DNA from 4 places in the Lysinibacillus sp. NPDC096212 genome. Region 2 is predicted to be linked to each of the others. Evidence: riboswitches for the same ligand, from Rfam matches in the RefSeq annotation. Region 2 holds a riboswitch; each other region holds the start of a gene.
The links. Region 2 has a riboswitch for cobalamin ahead of ACIQ7T_RS22875 (hypothetical protein). Riboswitches for the same ligand answer to the same signal wherever they lie in the genome.
Positions count from the first base shown of each region.

Region 1: another riboswitch for cobalamin. It lies ahead of ACIQ7T_RS22090 ((2Fe-2S) ferredoxin domain-containing protein); the one in region 2 lies ahead of ACIQ7T_RS22875 (hypothetical protein).
Region 3: another riboswitch for cobalamin. It lies ahead of ACIQ7T_RS21740 (FecCD family ABC transporter permease); the one in region 2 lies ahead of ACIQ7T_RS22875 (hypothetical protein).
Region 4: another riboswitch for cobalamin. It lies ahead of ACIQ7T_RS12475 (ABC transporter substrate-binding protein); the one in region 2 lies ahead of ACIQ7T_RS22875 (hypothetical protein).

Region 1 covers NZ_JBIWFQ010000028.1:57,217-63,374, forward strand. The annotation lists gene cbiQ (cobalt ECF transporter T component CbiQ) at 1-399, opposite strand, end outside; gene ACIQ7T_RS22080 (energy-coupling factor ABC transporter substrate-binding protein) at 405-677, opposite strand; gene ACIQ7T_RS22085 (energy-coupling factor ABC transporter permease) at 679-1,425, opposite strand; cobalamin riboswitch at 1,565-1,749, opposite strand; cobalamin riboswitch at 1,979-2,161, shown strand; gene ACIQ7T_RS22090 ((2Fe-2S) ferredoxin domain-containing protein) at 2,300-2,671, shown strand; gene cobJ (precorrin-3B C(17)-methyltransferase) at 2,676-4,346, shown strand; gene ACIQ7T_RS22100 (sirohydrochlorin chelatase) at 4,361-5,284, shown strand; gene cobK (precorrin-6A reductase) at 5,281-6,042, shown strand; gene ACIQ7T_RS22110 (precorrin-8X methylmutase) at 6,055-6,158, shown strand, end outside.
Region 2 covers NZ_JBIWFQ010000030.1:41,977-48,134, forward strand. The annotation lists gene ACIQ7T_RS22865 (hypothetical protein) at 1-167, opposite strand, end outside; gene ACIQ7T_RS22870 (YjcZ family sporulation protein) at 274-393, shown strand; gene ACIQ7T_RS22875 (hypothetical protein) at 1,020-1,898, opposite strand; cobalamin riboswitch at 1,975-2,189, opposite strand; gene ACIQ7T_RS22880 (amidase family protein) at 2,284-3,756, opposite strand; gene ACIQ7T_RS22885 (hypothetical protein) at 3,960-4,637, shown strand; gene ACIQ7T_RS22890 (DUF4181 domain-containing protein) at 4,684-5,109, shown strand; gene ACIQ7T_RS22895 (methyl-accepting chemotaxis protein) at 5,228-6,158, opposite strand, start outside.
Region 3 covers NZ_JBIWFQ010000027.1:59,235-65,392, reverse strand. The annotation lists gene ACIQ7T_RS21750 (ABC transporter substrate-binding protein) at 1-520, opposite strand, end outside; gene ACIQ7T_RS21745 (ABC transporter ATP-binding protein) at 580-1,353, opposite strand; gene ACIQ7T_RS21740 (FecCD family ABC transporter permease) at 1,354-2,412, opposite strand; cobalamin riboswitch at 2,533-2,717, opposite strand; partial or broken gene ACIQ7T_RS21735 (topoisomerase C-terminal repeat-containing protein) at 3,133-3,513, opposite strand; gene ACIQ7T_RS21730 (type IA DNA topoisomerase) at 3,531-5,660, opposite strand.
Region 4 covers NZ_JBIWFQ010000011.1:17,532-23,689, reverse strand. The annotation lists gene ACIQ7T_RS12490 (MerR family transcriptional regulator) at 245-634, shown strand; partial or broken gene ACIQ7T_RS12485 (class I adenylate-forming enzyme family protein) at 627-2,129, shown strand; gene ACIQ7T_RS12480 (acyl-CoA dehydrogenase family protein) at 2,131-3,798, shown strand; cobalamin riboswitch at 4,025-4,207, shown strand; gene ACIQ7T_RS12475 (ABC transporter substrate-binding protein) at 4,494-5,459, shown strand; gene ACIQ7T_RS12470 (FecCD family ABC transporter permease) at 5,456-6,158, shown strand, end outside.

The DNA of each region.
Region 1 (6,158 bases), on a different contig from region 2:
TAAAAAATACAAACAGCTAATGCTGCCAAGGACGATGAAAAAAAGCTGCTGCGCTGTTACTAGGCTTGCACTGCTGACAAAAATTGTCCAATTATGAAGAGAAAATGACCAAATGTTTGAAGGAAGCCTGTTTGTCGCTGGCGCGATAGAAATTAAAATGGATACTAAACTTGATAGTAAAAAAAATCCAGGTAGCAACAATAACTTTGCGTAATATTTAGCAGGGATTTTTGCGCCTAAAATGATAAAAGCACTCATCACAATAAATGTAATGAGTGAAATTCGTTCATCTCTCATGATAAGCGACAATAAAAGCAGTCCAAGGGATAACGTCATTTTTTCTAGCGGATGAACAGACGCTAGTTTATTCAAATAAGCATACTTATCAATGAGTAACATAGCGTTTAACCTTCTTTATGTTTGCCGCGCATTAAGCCGATGAAATACCCGATGAAACCAGCACCGATAGCAGCTTGTAGTGCGAATAATAAGCTTTCAATTTCACCACTTGGTGGTTCCCATAAGCTTTCAAACCATGGCTCGTAGCTAGCATCTATTTCACTAATTGCTGCTTCCGCTTCGCCATCAGCCCCTTCGAATTCAGCACCTTTTTGAATAAACAGGGGAACGATTGCTAACAACACAACAATGGCGATGAGCAGTAAGTTTTTTTTCATTTTAGTGAGCCTCCTTTGCAGAGAACACACGTAGAGCTTTTAGTTCACTCACATTGTATTTTTTCAGAAAGTTCATAACGATCACTGTTAAAATTCCTTCACTAACAGCAAGAGGAATTTGTGTTAACGCAAAAATACCAGCAAATTTAGTGAATGAAGCCATAAAGCCTCCGACCTCAGAAGGGAAGGCAAGAGCTAATTGGACAGAAGTGACAATATATGTACCTAAGTCACCAAGCATTGCTGCTAAAAAGACAGCAATGGAAAAGGATAGTCCCAATTTTTGTGAGCCCTTAAATACATAGTAGGCGATAATAGGACCCATAATTGCCATAGAAAAAGTGTTTGCCCCTAATGTTGTAAGCCCACCATGCGCTAACAGTAAAGATTGGAATAATAATACGATTGTCCCGATAACACTCATCGCTAATGGTCCAAAAAGAACTGTTCCAAGTCCAACACCTGTAGGATGCGAGCAACTTCCTGTTACAGAAGGGATTTTTAAGGCAGAAAGTACAAAGGCAAAGGCACCCGAAAGCCCTAATATCATTTTTGTTTCAGGATTTTCATCAATGGTTTTACGAATAGAACGTAATCCTAAAATAATAAATGGAATCGAAATGACCCACCAAAAAATCGCCCATTCGATTGGCAAAAAGCCCTCCATTATATGCATCGCAAATGCACGATTTGGTACGAATAAAAATGCCAATAAAAAATAACTAAGCTTCCAACCTGAAAATTTCAAAAATCTCTCCTCCTTACATTAAAATTTTTAGAAAAAGTATGCGAAAAAAAGCACTTCTCCGATAGTGGAAAAGTGCATAGCTAAAAAAGCAAATAAAATTCTAATCTGCTAAGCCGCACACCCATCCTCGTAGGTTGAAACGATCACATATTTTTCGGCAGGTCTCCTGGCTTTAGTTCAACGTTTTATAGGCCTTCCCATCCTTTGGACAGTGACATTATCTATAAAACTCCCTAATACAGTGGCGGGACCGCGCCGGACTTAAACCGGCTTCCCTTTTAAGCGAAATGCTGAACATTTCACACCGAAAAAAAGATGAAGTTGTGAGATTTCACGACAAAGTGTAACACGAATTTCCATATATATGCTATCCCTTTTGTGAAAAAATTTTAAATTGGGTGTCTATGTCGAAAATTTAGATAAATAGAAAATGGATGTCGCATTTTTCTATGGAATTTTAAAAAAATTGTCACAAATTAAGAAAGAAATATTGAAATTTTAAAAAAATAAGCTATGATAGAAACAGTTTTCAATTACAAAAAAACCATATAATTCATATAAAACATCCATAAGTGCTTGAATATTCAAGATAATAGGGAAATCGGTGAAAGTCCGATACAGCCCCCGCTACTGTAATAGCTGATGAAATCGCGGATGCCACTAGTGAAAACTTAGGAAGGCGCGAAAGTAAAAGGAAGCTTAAGTCAGGAAACCTGCTTATGTGATGATGCAAGCAAACTTTTCGGAGGGAGAAGTTGAAGCGAAAGCGAGTACCAGTATATATTCGTTTTTATTTGGCTTCTACTAAACCTTTACTCTTCGTCTAGAGTAAAGGTTTTTCTTTTTCCTAAAAGCATATGAGGGGAGAACGACTATGACAACTTGGAATTTAGAGGGGATGAAAACACATCTTTTTATTTGCAATGGTAGTAGTTGTATGAAAAAAGATGCTGAGGACATTACACAGGCAATTCGTGATGAAATACAGTTACTGGAGCTTGATAAGGAGATACATACAACAAGGACCCGCTGTAATGGCAGGTGTAAGGATGCTTGTGTTGTCATTGCATATCCTCAGGGCAATTGGTACCGAGTGCCAACGAAGGAGCATGCGAGAGTACTTGTACAAGATTTAAATCATGAAGCGTTACATAATGAGCATGTTTTTACATTGCGTGAAGGTTCGTTGCAGCGTACAGCACAAACAACAGCCATTAAAGGCATTGAAAAGGTGAAAGAGGGGTAACAAAATGGCTCAAAAAGGTAAGATTTTCGTAGTTGGCTTTGGCCCTGGAGACTTTAAACATATTACGACTCGTGCTGTGGAGGCACTACAACAAAGTCATATGATTATAGGCTATAAAACTTATGTTGAACTGATTCAGGATTTAGTTAGTGCAAAGTCGATTATTAGTACTGGTATGACAGAGGAAGTTTCACGTGCGCAAGAAGCGGTGCGTCAAGCAGAGGCTGGAAGTATCGTATCGGTCATTTCCAGTGGGGATGCCGGGGTTTATGGAATGGCAGGATTAGTGTATGAGGTATTAATCGAGCTAGGCTGGACAGAAGCAACTGGTATCGAGGTAGAAATTGTTCCAGGTATTTCAGCTATTAATTCATGTGCCAGTTTACTAGGTGCTCCCATTATGCATGACGCCTGTACCATTAGTTTAAGTGACCACTTAACACCTTGGAATTTAATTGCAAAACGAGTAGAAGCAGCAGCAATGGCGGATTTTGTTATTGCTCTTTATAACCCGAAAAGTGGACGTCGTACGAGACAAATTGTAGAGGCACAACGAATTTTATTGGAATATCGTTCGCCAGATACACCAGTTGGACTTGTGAAAAGCGCGTATCGTGACCGTCAGGAAATAACGATGACTACTTTAGCAGAAATGCTTGAACATGATATCGGCATGTTAACAACGGTTATTATCGGGAATTCAACAACATTCTTCTACGACAATAAAATGATTACGCCACGTGGTTATCAGCGTAAATATACACTTGGTGAGGAAAAACAACCGTTACGACCACATCAACGACTTAAAGAAGAAAATGAACCATGGGCGATGAATCAAGAAACAGGAGCAGCACGTAATGATTTTGCGACAGATCCTAATGCCAATCGTATTAAGCCCAGTTTAGCCATAACACCACAACAAAAGCCTAAAAAATCGTCACTTGAAATGGCGACAGCTGCTCTTACTATGGTAAAGGGAACAAGCGCGGTGAAAGTAACACCTAAGCGTGTTCAACAAAAAATCGAATCTATTTTTGAATTAGCGGTTAGTCCTGGGGTTGCCAATAAGTTCTTTAGTCCTCAACAAATGATGACGTTGGCTGAGGTAGTTGGTGAGGAAGGAACGATGGAGTATACACCAGACCATCAAATTCATTTGAAAGTTCCAACGTCCGAGCCTGAAGAGGTTACCGCAAAGCTTCGTGAAGTTGGCTTTTTACTAGCACCAATTGGTGACGTGCTATCGTTAAAGGCTTGTGACTTCTGTTATGGAGAAAAGTTCGATTCGATTCCATATGCGGAAGAAATTCAAGAAAAGCTTGGTGGTATGTCGTTACCGAAAACATTAAATATCGGCTTTAACGGCTGCGGTATGGCATGTTATCGAGCAGTATTTGATGATATTGGCATTGTTTATCGTAAAAGTAAATTTGATGTTTTTATTGGTGCCAAGCCGGTTGGTCGTACAGCACATGCGGCCCAGCCAGTTGTTGAGGGATTAGAGCCTGAACAGCTCATCCCACTTATTACCGATATTATCGAAGAATATAAAGCAAATGCACATCCAAATGAACGTTTGTTTAAATACTTCAAGCGTGTGAAAAAGATATTACATTTTACGTATCAGGATATGTCTTCAAAAATAAAAGTAGAGCCCGCTCCATGCGGCGACTAGTGAGGAGTAATAAGATGAAAGCAATTTTATTTGTCGGCCACGGGAGCCGTTTAGCTGCAGGAAATGATGAGGTACGCACGTTTATCGAGCAAATGACACCTCGTATTGATGATAGCTTTTTAGTAGAAACATGTTTTTTAGAGTTCGCTTCGCCGAACATTGAAGAAGGTATTACGAACTGTGTGAAGAAGGGTGCTACAGAGGTACACGTTATTCCGATTATCCTTCTTCATGCTGGACATTCAAAAATGCATATTCCAGCAGAAATCGAACATGCGCGTGAGCATTATCCGAATATAACGTTCACATATGGTCAAACAATCGGTATCCATGAAGAAATATTTGCGATTTTAGAAGATCGTTTAGCAGAAATCGGCTTTAATGCGGAAGAAGAACAGAAGGATACTGCCATTTTATTAATTGCACGAGGCGGTAGTGACCCATATGCAAATGGTGATTTTTATAAAATTACACGTTTGTTATGGGAAAAACTCCCGGTTCAGTATGTAGAAAGCGCGTTTATGGGCGTCACAGATCCGCGTGTTGAAGAAGGAATAGAGCGCTGTGTGAAGCTGGGTGCTAAAAAAGTCATTATGCTACCGTACTTTTTATTCACAGGTATCCTAATGGAACGAATGAATGGTATGTGTAAGCAATTTAACGAAAAATATCCTGAATGTGATATTCAAATTGCTAACTATTTTGGCTATCATGAGCGTTTACAAAATGTGCTATTAGAGCGTATTGAGCAAGCTGTGAATGGTACATCAACAGGTATGCAAGATTTAGAAAATTATCGTGCTTATGCGGCAGTGCATGGACATGCGCATCATCATCACCATCATGACCACGATCATGGACATGATCATGATCATCACGATCACCATGATCACGATCACGACCATCATCACCATCATGAAGAGGAGCCAGTGAAATGATTTTCATGTTAGCAGGGACGAGCGATGCTAGGAATCTAGCACTTGAAATCCAGTCAGCAGGTTATGCTGTGACAGCAACGGTCGTTACTGAATCAGCTGCTTCTAGCCTGGCAGAAGTAGGCCTTCCTTATTTAATCGGTCGTTTAACAGCGGATGAAATGGCGACGATTATTACGGAGCGAGGGTACCGTTTAGTTGTAGATGCCTCTCATCCATTTGCTGAAGAAGCTTCAAAAAATGCCATGGCGGCAGCTGAGCTAGCAAATGTTCCTTATATTCGCTATGAACGTGCTCATGAGCATTATGCCCATCCACTAATTACGGTAGTGAAAGATTATGAGGAGGCTGCCCATTTAGCAGCGGAAATACGTGGTGTCATTATGCTAACGACGGGCAGTAAAACGCTAGCAACCTTTACGAAGGTATTACATGGTTTAGAAAATACACGAGTGATTGCGCGTATGCTTCCTCGACTCGATAATATGGAAAAATGCGAAGCACTTGGTGTGGCACAAAGAGATATTGTTGCCATACAGGGCCCTTTTTCAAAGGAATTAAACGAAGCCCTCTTTCGTCAATATGATGTGACATTGATGATCACGAAAGAAAGCGGCAAGGTTGGCTCGGTGGATGAAAAGCTAGACGCTGCCCTTGCATGTGGCATTGAAACGATTTTAATTGCAAGACCAAATATAAAATACGGACAGCAATATTTTACATTTGAAGATGTATTACAAGCTGTACAAAACACACTTTAGGAGGCCATTCAGATGGATTTTAAAACAGATTTCAAACCTTTAACAGTAGACCCAGATAAAATTTACGATTACAGTTTTTCAATTATTGCAGAGGAAATGGGCGAGCATAACTTCTC
Region 2 (6,158 bases):
TCTAAATTATTTGCTAAATCATATTGAACTTCTTTACCTGTTAAGTCAAGCAAATACCTATCAATAAATTTCTCATCTTCACTTGGTTCGACATATTCAGTAGCATACTGCTTGCCAGGATCAACATCTATTATTTTTTCTTGATAGTGTATACCTATTTTTAACATATTTATTTTTAAACATTTTTCTAACGCATCCTAAGATAAATACCGCAATCCCTTTTGAAAACTATACATATTATAGATTATAGATTATAGAAAGGAGGGATATTGTATGGAATACTGCGGAGAATTTCGCGAAGAGCGTCGCGAACGAAACCCATTCGCTTTTGTCGTTGTTCTGTTCATTCTTCTAATTATTGTCGGCGCTACTTTCATGAATAGAGGTTATTAATACCCTATATCTCCTAAAATTCTCATAACTATTGTAAGGTAATACTAATTTAACCTTACACCTCCAAATCTTTACTAAGGGTCACTATCCTCCGGGTGATCCTTTTAAATTCTCCTCTTTCAATTTCATACTCAACCGCCTAAGGCATAATAAAAAGCCACACCTTGTTAGATGTGACCTTTATGTATTTATAATTATATGCGAATATATACCTTACCATCTAAATCTACAGTCACTGATGTAATATTTAACGATTTTCCGTCTACAAATATATTCCTTGTTTGAATGATTTATTGAATTGTTTCATACGGTAATTAATATTCTTTACTATTATAGACTAATATAAGTTCCATCTAGTCACCTCCCATATACCAATAATTGTAATACATTACACTTAACTAATCAGTAATAGGATTTTGCTATACATACCACTTATTCGCCTTCATTCCCTGTACGGATAATGCTCCTGCAATAACTAGATTATCGTGATTTTTTTCTGTATTTCCTCGCTTATTACCTAACTTTCCATGTGTCTCTTCAAACATTTGCATCTGCTGTAAAGTCTGAATAACATAATATATTCCAGTTCTTATTAGTTTTTAACTCGGATTGTAGATACTCTTTTATTATTTCGTTATCCTCTTTCTCATTTTCACAGGTGTTAGGTGCTCCCACTCTTTATATAGTTGCTTTTTCGAAAGTATCTTCCAAGGATTAAACATCGTTTGTCCATGCTTATTAAAATATAGTTCTTCACCAATATGATAAGCTGCATGTTGAATAATACCATTTTCATCCTTCCAAATCACAATGTCGCCTTGTTGTATCCCTTCACCTAGGACCTCTTCATAGTTATACTGACTTAATTTTTCAAGAAATGTTTTTTGATATATCCATTCATAAATAAACCACTTTTGTTTCCCTTTTGAAATTGCAAACAAAACCGCTGCTAAACAATTTGCACCTTGACGATGCCCAAAAGTATTAGCAAATTGCTGTAGAAAACTAGGTAATGATTTTGGAGGTTCCTCACATTCTCCCTTATCCCACCATTCATAAACCATTGTTGTAAGTAACTGTTCTTTAAATGATTCGTCAAGACCTTCCCACATTGAACGCTGTATGATAACGTGCCCATTCTGTACATAACTCGAAGGTACTTTTTCTATCTCCTTTATAAATTTAACGGGGAGTACAAGCCCTCTTTCACATTGCACTTGAAAACTTAAAATCAATTGTTGGTCCTCTTTCGATTTGCTCTCAATCCATTCTTTTTCAGCAATAATTACATATTGTGCGTTCTTTATATTCCAGTATTCATAACTATTAACATAATTTAAATGCTGATATGTGCTGTGAGTATAAAACTCATCTATGGGCATTAACAATACATCTGTAAAGTCAATTTCATTAAGATGTTCTTCTGATAGAAAAAATAAATCTCTTTCAGGGACATAACTTTTCATCCATGACAGTAAGACTTTTTTTGTCGGTTTAATTATCATTATGTATTTCCCCCAACTTGAATTTTTTGCTTATTGTTTGAATAACTCTACTTGAACTTCTTCTATAACATGCCAAGGCCATTCAGAATCACTGGCTTTTGGGTCACTCACTTTCAACGCAAAAAAAGAACGACCAACAAACGAATTGAAACGTTGTTGATCGAGTTTATTAAAAGAATGAAACGTTTTTTATACTTTATGAATTTACAGGTGCGGGACAGTGTCGGATTTGCACCGACTTCCCTTTTCAGTAAATTGCACGCAATTTACACCTATTACTCTACGCTATTCAGTTGTCAATAAACTGGAAAATACTAGATTTCTTTCCGTTAATAGTAAAGTACAGTATTTTTAAAGTCAATTGAGGCAATTAGATATTTTAAAACTACTCACTCAACTTCGGTGCTTTTCGTAGTTTAGTTGCTTGTTCGAATGAAAATGCAAGTTTTATTAGAACATCTTCACTAAATGCAGTTCCTGCGAATGTTATGCCAAACGGTCTCCCAGTTTTCATATACCCTGCTGGGACGGCAATAGACGGATAACCAGCTTTTGCACTAATTGTCGAACCTATATATGATGGAAAGATAATCGCATCCAATTCATATTTTTTTAATGTATAATCGATTCCTTGTTCTTGAGAAAAATACAAATCCTCTAGTTTTGCATTTAAATAGTCAGAGTCTCTTAATGTGTTCGATAGTTTCTCTCTCAATTCCAATTTATCCTGACCATATTTTAACGACTTTCCTTTTGAACGTTTATTAAATTGAATTAACTCAGAGATAGAATGCACAGGCATGTGGGAAGGTAGATTTACAAGGAAATTATTTAAACTATGCTTTAATTCGTATTGTGGTACTCCCCATTTCCAGTCTCTATGAAAAGAAGGGATTTCGATGCCTTCAATAATATCGGCTCCTTGATCTCTTAAAACCTGAATTGCATTATTAAAAAGTGTTTCATCATATTCCTCTGAGTCATAATAAGCTTTTGAGGCATTATTATAAACACCAATTCTAGCGCCATTTAATCCTGTGGCCTCTAAAAAAGGGGTGTAATCCTTATATAACCTTCTTTCACTTTTATATGTAGCGACGTCGTCTTGATCTACTCCTGTTAACACGCCCAATAAAATAGCTGCATCTGTTACTGTTCTAGCCATTGGCCCTGCTGTGTCTTGAGAGTATGTAAACGGAATAATGCCCTGTCGACTAATGAGCCCAACAGTCGGTTTTATGCCAACTACTGAATTTGTAATAGCTGGACTTAAAATCGAGGCGTCTGTCTCAGTTCCAATTGATAAAACTGAAAAGTTCGATGCAACTGCTACCGCTGACCCTGAGCTAGATCCTCCCACATAAAGTTCTGGATCGCCATAAGGATTTAGTGTTTGGCCACCTCGAGAACTATAACCCGCCCACATCGTACTCGACATAGCGTTTGCTAATTCAGTCATATTTGCTTTCCCTAAAATAACAGCCCCTGCTTCACGAAGCTTTTTTACTAGAAATGCATCCTGCTTAGCTAAATAATTTTCCAATGCTATTACGCCTGCACTAGTGTGCATAAAATCTTTCGTTTCGATATTATCTTTTAAAACTACCGGAATTCCGTGTAAAGGCCCTCTAGCCCCTTTTGTTAGTCTTTCCTCATCTAATGCTTCAGCAATAAATATCGCTTCAGGATTAATTTCAAGCATAGAATTAATTTTCTGTCCGCCTTGATCATACTTAGCAATTCTGTGCAAATAATACATAGTTAATTCTTTTGATGTTATATCACCTTGTACCATAGCTGTTTGAATATCGATTACTGACAATTCTTCTTTAAGAAAACTATTAAAATTTATACCCATTTTCAAATCCCCCCCTCTTTCAATATTATACCAAAAAGGGAAACTTGTGCTTAAATTGTTTTTTTAACTATTGAAATTTCAAAGTTCATTCCCTCAGGCTCGTTACTTCATATATTTTCTGCCCCAGTATTTGTAAATGTGTTATAGTTTAAATAAATAACTAATTATTCTGTTATTTAATTCGTTTTTGTGAGGTGAAGATATTGAAAAAATATATATTTGCAGGAGCTTTACTGGGAATTTTCTTTTTAACAGGGTGTGTAAATGAAAAAACAGAAAATGTAAAATCATCCAAACCATCGACCGATGAACAAACAGTAGAAAAAGAAAAAATCGTAGCTCCAACTCCTTTAAATTTAACGCAGGAACAAAAAGAAAAGTATTACAAGGAATATATTTCTCTTGTAGAGAAAGTGAACGAAGAATATCATGAAAACTTTGAAATAGAACCTATATCAAATTTTACTGATGAATACTGGGTTGAGGGTAGTGATTTTAAAAAGATGTTAAAAGAAAGAGTAGATGCTTCATTTATCGTGTTAAAAAATAATGATGCGTATGCTCCAACTTCAGTACCGAAAACAGTGGAAATACATACAGGTTCAAAGGTTGCTATTATTAGTTTTGAAGGCTCTTTTGATACACAGTTAAATTCAAATACAACTGAAAGTAGGCAGTTGTTTTCAGCTATGAACTCTCTATCTTCGAAAATTGAAAATGGTAGTGGTAACTGGATCCAAAAAGGATACAAATATACAATTGATGCTGATGGTCGCTCTTATATCATTACTGTGGGTGGAAAATACTCTGAAAGCGGTGTTTCTTCTTCTCATTTAATTGATGTAGAATTTTATTGCAATAAGAATGGTGGTATTTTATGACCGACAATATTTAAGAAAATAAGCTTGCCTACGAGGTGATTGAAAATTGATTAATATCGGATTTGGAACATTTATACTTTTTCTAATTACGCTTGTTTTAGTAATTAGTATTTTTGGATTTGCCATTAGAAAGCTGTTAGGTGTTGAAAGAAAGAAATGGTTTTCTTATAATCACATTAACGAAAGACATAAAAAACTAGATTGGTCTGTACGAATAATATTTATGAGTTTATTTTTAATTAGTTCGTATTATATGATTGGCAACGATACACTTGGAATTCCTTGGTATTTCGAAACATGGTTTATCTTAATTGTCTTTTTTATAACATCTGAAATACTACGAGCATTTATGGAATGGAAATACGCTGAAAATAAAAGAGATTTTGTTGCTACTATCGCAGAAATGGTGTTAATGATTAGCATAGGATTTTTGACGATAACAACCGATTTTTTTGGCTTATTTAATATTTAATTTCGAAGCTATTTAAACCGATTAATTAATACACTTGATATAAAATAAAAAAGGCTATTTCGCAGAAAATCTATTCCTGTAAAATAGCCTTTTTAAATGAATACTATATTTCTTGCAATTATTGTCCACTAAATCTCTGTGTCAGCTTTTGTAAATTTTCAGCTTGTACACATAAATCTTGTGATACTACCATGTTGACCGCTTGCATGGAGGCACTTTGCTCATCTACTGACTGCAGAATGACCTCTGTATAATTAGACAAACTGTCCATTCCACTTGCGATTGTCGATACTAAGTTTGTAACCTCATTCGCGCTACTTGAAAGCTCTTCTGCTGTTGCGGAAATATCCTCAAGTTGGTTCGTCATTTTGCTAACATGCTGAGAAATCGTACCGAATGACTTTGTAGCCTCATCAATAACATAGACGCCCTGTTGAACGTTTTTAAAGTCCTCTTCGACAGAGGTAGCTACTTGTTTTGTATCACTTTCAATGCCAACTACCAGCTCGACAATTTGAATAGCCGAATGCTTAGATTGCTCTGCCAATTTTCGAACTTCCTCTGCGACTACGGCAAAGCCTTTTCCATGCTCTCCAGCACGCGCCGCTTCAATCGCTGCATTTAATGCAAGCAAATTCGTTTGATCTGTAATAGCCGTAATCATGTCTGTCATAGATTTGATATCTGTCATTTTTCCAGATAATTGCTGCATTAATTCACTTGTTTTTTCAGTAGAAGTTGAAATGAATTCCATCTGATTTTTAGCCACGTGTAAAATTTCTGCACCGTTGCCTGCAATGCCATTTGCTTCTTTTGCATGATCAAATACATCTTGCGTTGCCACGGTAATACGTTCAATGCCATCAGCAGTTTCCTGCATAGCAATAGCACTTTCATTTGCAGATTGTGCTGCTTTCTTAAGGCCATCAGTCGTATTCTCCATTTGTGAATCAACTTCGTTCACTGCATCTGTAATTTCATTTGTACTTGCTGATAGCTCCTCTATGCTCGCAGATAAATCTGAAGAACTACTTGCAATATTTTGTGTC
Region 3 (6,158 bases), on a different contig from region 2:
GAATATCGCCGAAAATATCCTCTAACTTAGGATTTTTAATGCTTGAAGATGTATGTAAATAAGTGTGGATGCCAAGTGCTTCTAGTTCTTCTGGTGTTCCAACACCCTTCTCACTAAACCCGCTTTTCCAGCCTGCATATAAAAAATCTGCTCCTGCATCAATCACTTGTTCCTTTGTTGGGTATTGCTCAGCTAGTACCGGAACTTTATCATAAGCTGCCTGTAACGGTGGATAAATTGCATCATCTAAATATGCTGTTCCGACCATTGAATCCTCTAAGCCTAACGCTAGCATAATCTCTGTCACATGCTGATTTAAGCTAATTGCTTTTTTAGGTGCTTGCGAATAGACTTGTGTCGTATCGTTATTGTCAATCGTTACTTCCGTTGCTCCTGCTTTTGCTGGTTCTACTTGTTCACTTTGCGATGCTGAATCCTGTTTTTCCTCGTTACCACAAGCCGCTAAAATACTTAGCATTGCGATTGCAAGAACAAGCCATACGCTTTTTAATGTCTTCATGTCTACTTCTCCTTTTTTCTAAAAAATATATTGAAAGAAATCTAAGTCTCTTAAACTAACTATAAAAATTGCTCAGATATATAATAAATATGCGGCTTTTTCGTGACAGGATGTACATTAACTTCTGCATGTACACCAAACACCTTTTGTAGCAATGAGGGTGTTAATACATCAAACGGAGTTCCATACGCCGCAATTTCTCCGTCCTTTAAAACATAAATTTTATCGCAATAAGTTGCTGCAATATTTAAATCATGCAAGGCTACAATGACCGTAATCGGCAAGCTCTGTATTAAATCCATAAGCTGGAGTTGATGCTGAATATCTAAATGATTCGTTGGCTCATCTAATGCCATAACCTTAGCCTGTTGCGCCAAAGCCCTTGCAACAACGACTCGTTTTTTCTCACCACCAGATAATGAACTAAAAGTACGTTCACTTAAATGCAGTACGCCTGCTTGCTGCATCGATTCCTCGACAATAGCTAGATCTTCTTTTGTATCCACTTCCATAAGCCTTTTATGCGGTGTACGTCCCATTGCAACAAGATCCTTAACAGTAAACTCAAAAAGCACTGGTGTTTCCTGCCCTACGACGGCTAGTTGCTTTGCTATCTCCTTTGAAGATTGCTTGTAAATATTTTCATTAAATAAAAATACTTCTCCCTCTTGAGGTTGTAGCATACGATACATATTTTTTAATAGGGTCGATTTCCCACTGCCATTAGGTCCAATTATGCCCACAAACTCGCGTTCTTGAATATGTACAGAAACATTGTTTAATATTTTCACCTGCTGCACGGCAAAAGTAAGGTTCTTTGCTACGTATACCATCTAATTTTCCTCCCCGAAAGAATACATTTGCTTACGCAACATCCATATAAAAAATGGGCATCCGCATAAAGCAGTAATAATTCCAATCGGCATTTCCTCAGGTGCAATCACAATACGCGCAGCTGCATCAGCCCATATTAAAAATATCGCACCAATTAATGCACTGACTGGCAGTACAAACTTATAATTTGAGCCGACAATCATGCGTACGATATGTGGAATAATCAGTCCTATAAAGCCAATTGCACCACTTACAGCAACAAGGACACCTGTTAATAGGGAAATTAATAGAATTAGTAGCAATCGAAATTTCTCTAAATTAATCCCCAGCGTAACAGCAGATTCTTCGCCTAGTAAAAGTAAATTCAAATGACGTGCATGAAGACGTAAAATTACGTAGACGACCGTTAAAACAACGAACGGAATCATTAAATTTACCCATTTCGCTCCAGCCAGACTTCCCATCATCCAATACATCACTGCCTTTATACCGCCCTCTTCTTTCGCCATCATCAGCATAAAATTCGTCATTGCTGACAAAACTAGTGACACGGCAATTCCGGCTAATAATAATCGAATAACTGAAATTCGCCCCTCAACTCGTGCTAAGAAAAACACGATTAGTACTGCAATCGTCGCACCTATAAAAGCCGCAAGTGATAGCGCATACATACCTAAAAATGAAAAAGCGCCCAGTAAAATAACAGACGTCGCCCCGACAGATGCACCGGAAGATACACCTAAAATATAGGGGTCTGCGATTGAGTTGCGAACTAAAGCTTGAATAGCAGCTCCCGAAATTGCAAGACCCGCTCCGACTATTATGGCAAGTACTACGCGGGGAGTACGAATTTGCCAGATGATGATTTCCTGCGAACGACTCCAATCTTCTGTAATGCCAAGTGGATTGAACGGGATATGCGATAAAATAATGCGCCATACAATACTAGGTGTTATAGACACAGAGCCTACCATTATCGCTAACGTCAAGGATATTAGAACGACACCAGTCAACACTAATAAGAGTAGGTTGATTTTTCTAGTTGTTGGATTCTTCAAAACGCTCTCCTCTCTTAAAGCAAAGGGCATAAAAAAATCCCCTTGTCTACAAGAGGATGTCATAGTTAAATAAAGGGCGTCTCTTCCCAGTCACTACAACCATCCTCGTGGTTCTATGTAAGTTTGTTGCTTTTATTGGCAGGTCTCCTGGCTTAGGTTCATCATCTATACGCCTTCCCATAGCTCGCTACAGTGACATATTGTATAGACTCTCCATTACAGTTGCGGGACAGCATCGGATTTGCACCGATTTCCCTTTTAAGCAAACGAACAATGTCATTCGCACCAACAAAAATTATTAAGTTATAAGAGGAACAATATCAGAATATTTTCCAGATAGCAATTACATTATATATTACATTAAAGTAAAAATAGTAATAAACGAGAGATTAATAGCCAGAAAATAGAACTGTTAAACATTAATTACTATTGGAAAAATAAAATAAATTTAGACAATAATTTATCTTACCTTACTATACAAATTCCTCATAGTACGCTATTAGTCTCGATATTCAATATCAGTGAGGGCAACACTCTACATGATCTACTAACAAATCTTTCATTCTATTTTGGTTATCTATTTTTATAAATGGAAATTATAAAAATACAAAGGATTTTCTTTTCTACTTGGAAGTCATTAGGTTGAGATAACCTTCATTTCATAAAATAATTGTTTAGGGTAGTGAGAATTAATTCAACAAGATTCATAAATGCTTAATTTTAATCCTTTTTTTCAAATTCCATCTTCCAACTAAAATATTCGTTGTCAGTATTTTTTTCATATTTTAATTGAGCATCGAATTTAGAACCTTTTTTACTTGTTAAGCCTTTTACCAATACCGTTCCATCGGCTAGCAATTTCTTAACCATTGTTTTGGTAGGCTTCTTCTTCTTCGCGGCTAAAAATTCATCGTTTTTCCAGATGACAAATTTACAGCCCTTTTCCCAGTTACTGCAGCCGAAGCCTTTTTGTCCTTCGATCACGCTATGACCACATAATGGGCATTTCCCTACTACTTCAAATTTCTTCTTCGCTCGTGTTACTTTGCTGAGTGTCACATCTTCACTATTTTTAATCGTCTGAACGGCATTGACGGTGAAAAAAATCTCATCCGCAATTACTTTTCATTAAACTCAAATTCAATTTTTCCTTCTACCAAACGAAGTGACGCATTAAATTGTTTACCATTCTTTGACTTAAACCCTTTAACCACAGCTGTTTTACCAATCTTACATAAATCATTAATGTTCTTTTCAGTTAGTTTTTTTCCTAGTAACCTTTCTGGGAACGTTTGCTTACAACCATTTTTATAATTCGAACAACCGTAAAAACTTTTACGCAAACCTATTTTTCCTACTTTGCATGTCGGACATGGCACAATATCTTTCACAGCAGCTGGTTTAAACTGCTCAGCTTCAATTGAAAGTGACTCTAATTGTTTAGGTACCTCCGCTATTAATTGAGTAATAAACTTGCCTATGCTTTCAATAAAATGTTTTGCAGAGCCTTCTCCACGACCAATTTTATTTAAGTAAATTTCCCATTTTGCAGTCATAGATGGACTTGAAAGTAATGTCCCTTCGATAGCCCGACATAAAAGCTCCCCTTTCGGCAAAACGCTCACTATGTTTTTTCGTACTTCAATAAATCCATGCTTTTTAATGGTCTCTATAATGCCACTTCGAGTTGCTTCTGTACCAATACCTTCAATCGATTTCAGCACCTCGATTTCTTCTTCATCCTCAACTGATTTACCACATGTTTTCATCATCGTAATGAGTTGCCCTTCTGTATAAGGCTTAGGAGGCGTAGTTGTGCCTTCTAGAATAGAAACCTTACTTTGTACCATTTCATCTTGGAAAACAACAGGTAACGATTCCTCACGCTCTTGCATCCCTTTTTCACTTAAAAACAATTCTTTCCAACCTTTTACAAGTTCTGTTTTCCCTACCGTTTTAAACTCTAAATTTTTGACATTCGTTATAATCGTTTTTTCATCGTATTCATAATCTTGGTGAAACATGGCGAGTGTCGTATTGACTATTTCGAAATAAATATTTCTTTCATCAGCATTCATTGATTGTAACGCTTTTTCTGTTGGCACTTTTTTCGTTGGAATAATAGCATAGTGCTCCCCAACGTTGGCACTGTCGACATAGCGTTTGTTATTCCCGCGATTAATCGCATTAAATGGCTTTCCAACGAGCTGCTGATATTTTGCCAATGATTCATTTAAATAGGCAAACTCATTATGTGTAATGAGGTGTGAATCGGTACGTGGGTAAGAAACGAGCTTTTTCTCATAAAGTGATTGCGTAAGTTTCAACACATGCGACGGGCTGTATTTCCAACGTTTATTGGCGTTGGCTTGTAATGTTGATAACGCATGTAGTTTGGGTGGTGCAATACGCTTCGTTTTGTTCGTTACACTCGTAATTAGACCTGTATCCATCGGTTCAACCCCATGTTGTTGCAATAATTGCACAGCCTCTGCACGCTCTTTTGTTTTTAACTTTGCCTTCCCTTTATATACACCATTTTGTGCTTTAAAGATCCCTTCAATTTCATAAAAATTTTCAGGCTTAAAATGTTCAATTTCCTGTTGTCTTTTATAAATTAAATATACGGTTGGCGATTGCACACGTCCGATGGAGATACTACCCTTAAAGCCTTTTTTTTGTAAAAGTAGCGTATATAGGCGACTACAGTTCATGCCTACTAACCAATCGCTAATTTGACGTGTTTTTGCTTCTTGGTACATGAGCAGATCACGCTCATTACTTTGCATATTATTAAAACCTTTTCGAATTTCCTCAACTTCTAATGAATTGATCCATAATCGTTTAACAGGCTTATTTACTTTTGTCATTTTTAAAAGTGAGTAGAAGATATTTGAACCTTCACGTTCACTATCACAGCAGTTATAAATCATTGTTACTTGCGGATCACTAAAGATTTTTTTTACTGCATTAAATTGTGAATACATTTTAGAGACAACTTTATCTTCAAATTTTTGTGGAATGATAGGTAATGATCCAAGCGACCATTTCTCCCATTCCTTTTGATATTCTTTTGGTTCCTTTAATTCAACAAGATGACCAACTGCCCAGGTAATTACTGCACCTTCAGGAAAAGTAGAACAAGGTTCCAATTCAATAAATATTTTCTCTTTTTGTTTAATTTTAAATGCATCAGCATAAGCTCTTGCTTGAGATGGTTTCTCTGCCAAAATGGCGATTTTCCCCATTAATCATCACATCTTCTTTAAAATATTTTAGTAACTTTTTAATATATAAACATAAAACTCAACTAATCAGATTAGTTGAGTTTATTATGAAATACCTTACTACTATTTTACTTTAAACAATTTAAAATATCACTTACTAAAATCTTTAAATGTTGGCGGTATCCCCTTCTAAAGCTACAACTTCCGGAACAGTTCATTGTATCTTCAATAATTGCACATGTTGGCTCAAGAAGAACACTAATAAAAAAATTGCATCTGATCTTTTAAGTTAGTACCAGATACATTTTTTTTGAGTTCGAAAGTTAAGTTATTAAAATAAAAGTGCAATATTTTTTATGTACAATTGCACAAATAAAAAAATCCCTTCACTTAGAAATATCTTCACAATCTTATGTAGTACTTACTACAAATGATGGAATTTCAAGGCTCTTATTTGATAAACTTGAAAATGAGATTTTTACAAATAAATACAATGTATCGAAATATAGCGAAAAAGAA
Region 4 (6,158 bases), on a different contig from region 2:
AAGCAGAAGTGACGGATAGAACAGTCAAAGTGACGGAATGAATCGCCAAAGCGACGGAAAGCCCCGCTAAACGACGGAAAGAACAGCCGCCCCGACGGATACAACAGCCAAACTGACAAACAGCACCCGAAATAAATCGATTCAGCTACTTAAAGTAAGTATTTTCTCTAAAATTCAGAAATCTTGTTGTAGTTTACGTTAGCGTCAATGGTATACTGATGGAAAACGGAAGGGGGAGATGATGTTGAAGACGATTCAAGAAGTGGCTAAGCAGTTTAATGTTTCAACACGGACCATTCGTTATTATGAGGAACTTGGGCTGCTTAATCCTAATCGATCATCTACTAATCAGCGAACCTTTTCAAAAAAAGAATTAGCGAAGCTTAAGCTTATTTTCCGAGGAAAGCGATACGGTTTTTCACTTGAGGAGATCAAGGAAATGGTATTGCTGTTTGATTATGATCGCACGGGCATTCAGCAGTTGGAGCGTACGGTCGAATATGGGGAGCAAAAAATGCAAGAAATTGATGGCAAAATTGCAGAGCTTGTACAGATGAAAAAGGAGTTACAGCAATTACAAGGCATATTTACAGAAAAATTAGCGACTTTAAAGGGAGAGATGCATGATGAATAGTTCGAATTTGTTAGCACGTAATGCGCGAAAGTACCCTATGAGTGAAGCTGTTGTTTGTCAGGGCAGACGTGTGACTTATCGTGATTTAGATGAGCAAGTGACACGTCTTAGTCATGCTTTGTTAGAGCAGGGGGTCTGGCAAGGCGATAAAGTGATCATTTTTATGCCAAATGTTGTAGAGTTTGTTGTTAGCTATTTTGCTATTCAGCGTATTGGAGCTATTGTTGTTCCAGTAAATGCGAAATTTACGCTGCAAGAGGTTGAGTATGTAGCGCAGCATGCTGATGCTAAAGCTATTCTAGTGCATGAGGCGATTTTTGCAGCAGTTGAAAACATCACGGTTGTTCCTTTAAAAATCAAAACAGGTCAAGAGCAGGCTGATTGGCTAATCTATGAATCACTTATTCAACATGCAAGCAGTCAAACAATTGATTGCCAGTTGAATGAAGATGATGTTTCTACGATTTTATATACCTCGGGTACAACGGGAAAACCAAAGGGAGTATTGTTTAGCTATCGCAATATTTTAACTGTAGCGCAAATGATTGCAGTAGAAATGGAAGTAAAGCCAGAAAGTCGGATTCTTCTTATGATGCCGTTGACGCATTCAGCCCCATTACATTTATTTTTAATGGCAGGAGTATTTGTAGGCTCGACAAATGTGCTAACGCCAACATTTACGCCTGATTTATTGATAGATTCAATCGAGCGGGAACGGACAACGCATTTCTTCGGCGCACCTGTCGCGTATTTGTTAACCGCTCAAATGCCAAGATTGCAAACAGCTGATTTATCATCGATGAAATGGTGGTCTTATGGTGGAGCGCCGTTATCACAAAACGAAGTCCGCCATTTACAAGAAGCTTTCAGAACAGAAAACTTAACTTGTGTTTATGGCCTAACAGAGGCTGGTCCAAACGGTTCAATATTGTTTGGCGAAGAGCATGCAACGAAGGCAGGGAGCGTTGGTAGGCGTGCACCACTTGGGGCGGAGCTGCGTATTATTAACGACAATGGAGAAGATGTCAGTGTTGGTGAAGTAGGAGAAATTGTGATATTCGGTGAGGGTAATATGCTGGGCTATTACAAGGATGATATGGCAACAAAGGCTGCATTTATAGATGGCTGGCTGAAAACAGGTGACTTAGCTCGCTTAGATGAGGACGGCTATATTTAGATTGTCGATCGTAAAAAGGATGTCATTTTGTCAGGCGGTGTGAATATTTATCCGAAAGAAATTGAAGATAGTATGTTGAGCTATGGGGGGATTTTTGAAGTGGCAGTAATAGGTGTACCGCATCCGGAGTGGGGAGAAACGGTGAAGGCCGTTTATGCCGCTAAAACGGAAATTGACGAGGATGAACTGAAAGCTTATTTGGAGGAGCATCTTGCTAAATATAAAATTCCACGCATCTTTGAACGTGTGGAAGCGTTACCACGAAATGCATCAGGCAAAATACTAAAACAATCCTTGAAGGGACAAGAGGTGAGATAGTATGAAAGTTTTACAGCAGGAAGATATGAAAACAACAAACTTTTTTAACGATAATGATACACTTCATAAAGTTTTAGAAATGATGCTAGATAAAGAGTTTGTGGAATATGCCACACGTGAGCTAACAGATTTTGGTGAGCTTTGTGCTGGAGATATTGATGTGAGAGCCAAACATACAGATAGAGAGGGTGAACCTCGATTACAAAGGTATAATGCCTATGGTGAAGAAGTGTCAGAGATTTGGGTCAATGATGGCTATAAAAGAACAATTGAAGAGACGTACAATACCGGCATTGTTGGTTATGTGCATAAGGATATTCCGCAATTAGGTAGGAAGGGCAATTATGTGTATAGCTTTGCTCAGGGCTATTTACTATCACATGCTGAGCCAGGCTTTTACTGTCCTGTTACTTTAACAATGGCTACTGCTTATTTACTTGATCATTATGCGAGTGATGAAGTGAAGGAGCGCTTTTTACCACATGTTTGTGCAACAGGAGATACAGAGCTATATGAAGGGGCTACATTTTTAACGGAGCGTCAAGGTGGCTCTGATGTTGGGGCGAATGTTGTGGAGGCAAGAAAGGACGGCAAGCAGTATCGTTTATATGGGGAAAAATATTTTGCATCTAATGTAGGAATGTGTGGAGTAACCATGGTATTGGCACGTATGGAAGGGGCTCAGGTAGGCTCAAAGGGCTTAACATTGTTTGCCGTTCCATGGCGAAACGAGGATGGCACAGTTAATAACCTACGCATTAGGCGTTTAAAGGATAAACTTGGCGTTAGAGCAGTGCCTTCTGGTGAGGTGGAATTTGATGGTGCGCTAGCATATGTTGTTGGTGATCCGAATAAAGGAATTTATTATATGCTGGAGGCACTTAATTTATCAAGAATTTGCAATGCGGTTGCTTCTATCGGCATTATGCGCCGCGGATATTTAGAGGCGAAGCATTATGTGACAAATCGTCATGCCTTTGGTAAACCTTTAACGCAATATCCTATGATTCAGGATACACTAGGGAAATTCGCTGCCAAGCTTCATGTAGAAGTTGCCACGGTTTTTGATCTTATTCAGCTTTACGATAAAGTAACTAGTGGGCAGGGGAATAAAGAAGACATTATTTTAAACCGCTTGTATATTGCTATCATGAAAAAAGAAACGGCAGAGCAAGCTGTACATTATGCTAGTGAAGCCATTGAATTACATGGCGGAAACGGCTATATTGAAGATTTTGTTACACCTCGGTTATTAAGAGATGCACAGGTACTTACTGTGTGGGAAGGGACTGCGAATATTTTAGCTTTAGAGCTCATTCGTTTAGTTGATAAGTTTCATGCGCACGAAATGTTTGTTCGTGTCATGGAAGAACGTCTAGAAAAACTAGTTGCCAGTCCATTAGTTGAAATTGTCATGGATCAATTAGCAAAACTAGAATCAACTTTGCAAACATTTAGCCGTTTAGATGATGCAACAAAAACGTTTGAAGCAAAAAAGGTCGCAGAGAAAATGGCGCATTTATATGAAAGTGTGGTAGCAGTCGAGTGGGCACAAAGATTCGGCGGCAAATATGAGAAGCTAGCAGATATTTATTTGGAGGATACATGGGCATTACGAGAAATGGGTGCACCAATGAAAACGGTACAGTATTTTTCAGATATAGTATAACTTGTTTCAGCGGGTGTCCAAACACCAGATGAAATAGAGGAACTCAATCTAAGAACGCCACGTCCTGTGGCAATGACTGAGTGTTGCTGTCGCTACGCTTTCGCACAAAAACATCTTTTTGACCAAAAGCCTCCGGCGGAAGTCACAGAGTATGCCGGACATAATTGATTTGTTTTGAAGTCGTCTCGAATGGAGGCGACTTCTTTCATTTTCATGTATAATACAATCAACTGAATATTATAAAGGTTCTTTACTTAAGTAAAGTGAAAAGGGAAATCGGTGTAATTCCGATGCGGTCCCGCCACTGTATGTGTGAGTTTTTTCAATCTGCGCCACTGAAAATTTCGGGAAGGCTTGAAAAAGCGTATGGAGCACGAGCCAGGAGACCTGCCTTTATAGAAAACACGTTGTAGCCTACGAGGATAGGATGGTGGATTTTGTATATGTATTTTTGTGCAAATTTGACCCCCTCATTATTTTATGATGAGGGGTATTTGTTTTGGAAGATGAATGTCGATAAATTTGAAAACATGGGCGATAAATTCACAATGTTAGGCGATAAGCTCAAAATGTTGGCTGGAAGTTCGCAATGTTGACGATAACCCCACAATGTTAGGCGATCAAAAACTAAAATGTATCGATCAATCAGAAAAACAATAAAAACTATAAGCACAAATAGACTAAGGAGGATTCACATGAAGAAAATTTGGAAAATAGGGTTATCAGCATTTTTAGCTATGGGCTTACTTGCTGCATGTAATACTAAAGAGGCGACAAATGAAAAGCCGTCATCTTCTGAGCAACAAGAGACTGCGAAAGTAGATCAAGCTACATTCCCAATGACGATAAAGGATGCTACTGGCAAGGATATTACGCTAGAGGCACCTCCTGAAAAAATTGTCTCACTCATTCCGAGTAACACAGAAATATTATTTAGCCTTGGCTTAAATAATGAAATAGTTGGCGTGACCGATAATGACGATTATCCACCAGAGGTTACTAAAAAAGAAAAGGTTGGCGGTATGGATTATAATATTGAAAAAATTATTGCTTTATCGCCAGATATCGTTTTTACGCATGCGTCAGGTATGAGTTATTCAAAAGGAGCCATTGAACAGCTTGAGGCGGTAGGTGTGAAAGTATTTGTTGTAGCGGATGCAAAAAACTTTAATGAAACTTACACAACGATTGAACAGCTTGGTCGTGCAACAGGAAAACTAGAAGAAGCTAAAAAAATTGTTGCAAATATGAAGGCAAAAGTTAAAGAAGTTGAAACAAAACTTGACGGTGTTGAGCCAAAGAAAGTCTTTGTAGAATCGTCTGATGAGCCACAGATTTATACAGCTGGTAAAGGTACATTTATGAATGAAATGCTAGAAATGATTCATGCTGAAAATGTGGCAGCAGATGTAAATGACTGGTATCAAATCGATGCTGAAAAAATTATCGCGAAAAATCCAGATGTCATTGTTGTGGCATATAATTATGTACCTGAAATTTTAACGAAAATTCCACAACGTGCAGGCTTTGAGACAATCTCTGCCGTAAAAAATAAAGCCATAGTACAAGTAGATGAAAATATGATAAGTCGTCAAGGTCCTCGATTAGCAGATGGTCTTGAGGAACTAGCAAAAGCTGTCTACCCTGAGGCGTTTAAATGAGTAAAACAATTGTAGCCTATGTAACAGCAATTACGCTTCTAACCATTAGCATCTGGTGTGGTGTGGCGATAGGCTCAGTTCATATTCCACTAGAAGTGTTGTGGAATAAGGCGGCTGATGAAACAGCCGCCAATATTTTATGGAAAATTCGATTACCCCGAGTCCTGCTGGCAGGGCTTGTAGGGGCGTCACTTGCAATTGCAGGGGCAGCTTTTCAGGGCTTATTAAAAAATCCTTTGGCTGATCCTTATACATTAGGTGTTTCCTCTGGTGCATCAGTTGGCGCAGTTATGACAATTTTTTTTAGTATATCAATACCTGTAGTAGGCCATTTTACATTGCCGACCTTTAGTATGATAGGTGCCATATTAACGATGGTAGCTGTTATGGGCTTTGCTAGAATAGTAGACCGCTCGCTAAAAATGGAAACTCTTATTTTAACAGGGGTTATATTTAGTTCATTTTTAGGTTCTTTGATTTCATTAATGATTGCATTGTCTGGTGAAGAGCTACGCCAAGTAATCGGATGGTTGCTAGGCTCAGTATCGATGCGTGGTTGGCCATATGTTCAGATGATTATTCCGTTTGTCATAATTGGCTCAATTATGCTTTGGACACAAAGACGCGAGTTAAATGTTCTGTTATATGGAGAAGAACGCGCGCAGCATTTAGGTGTCAATGTTAAGCGCAGTAAATATA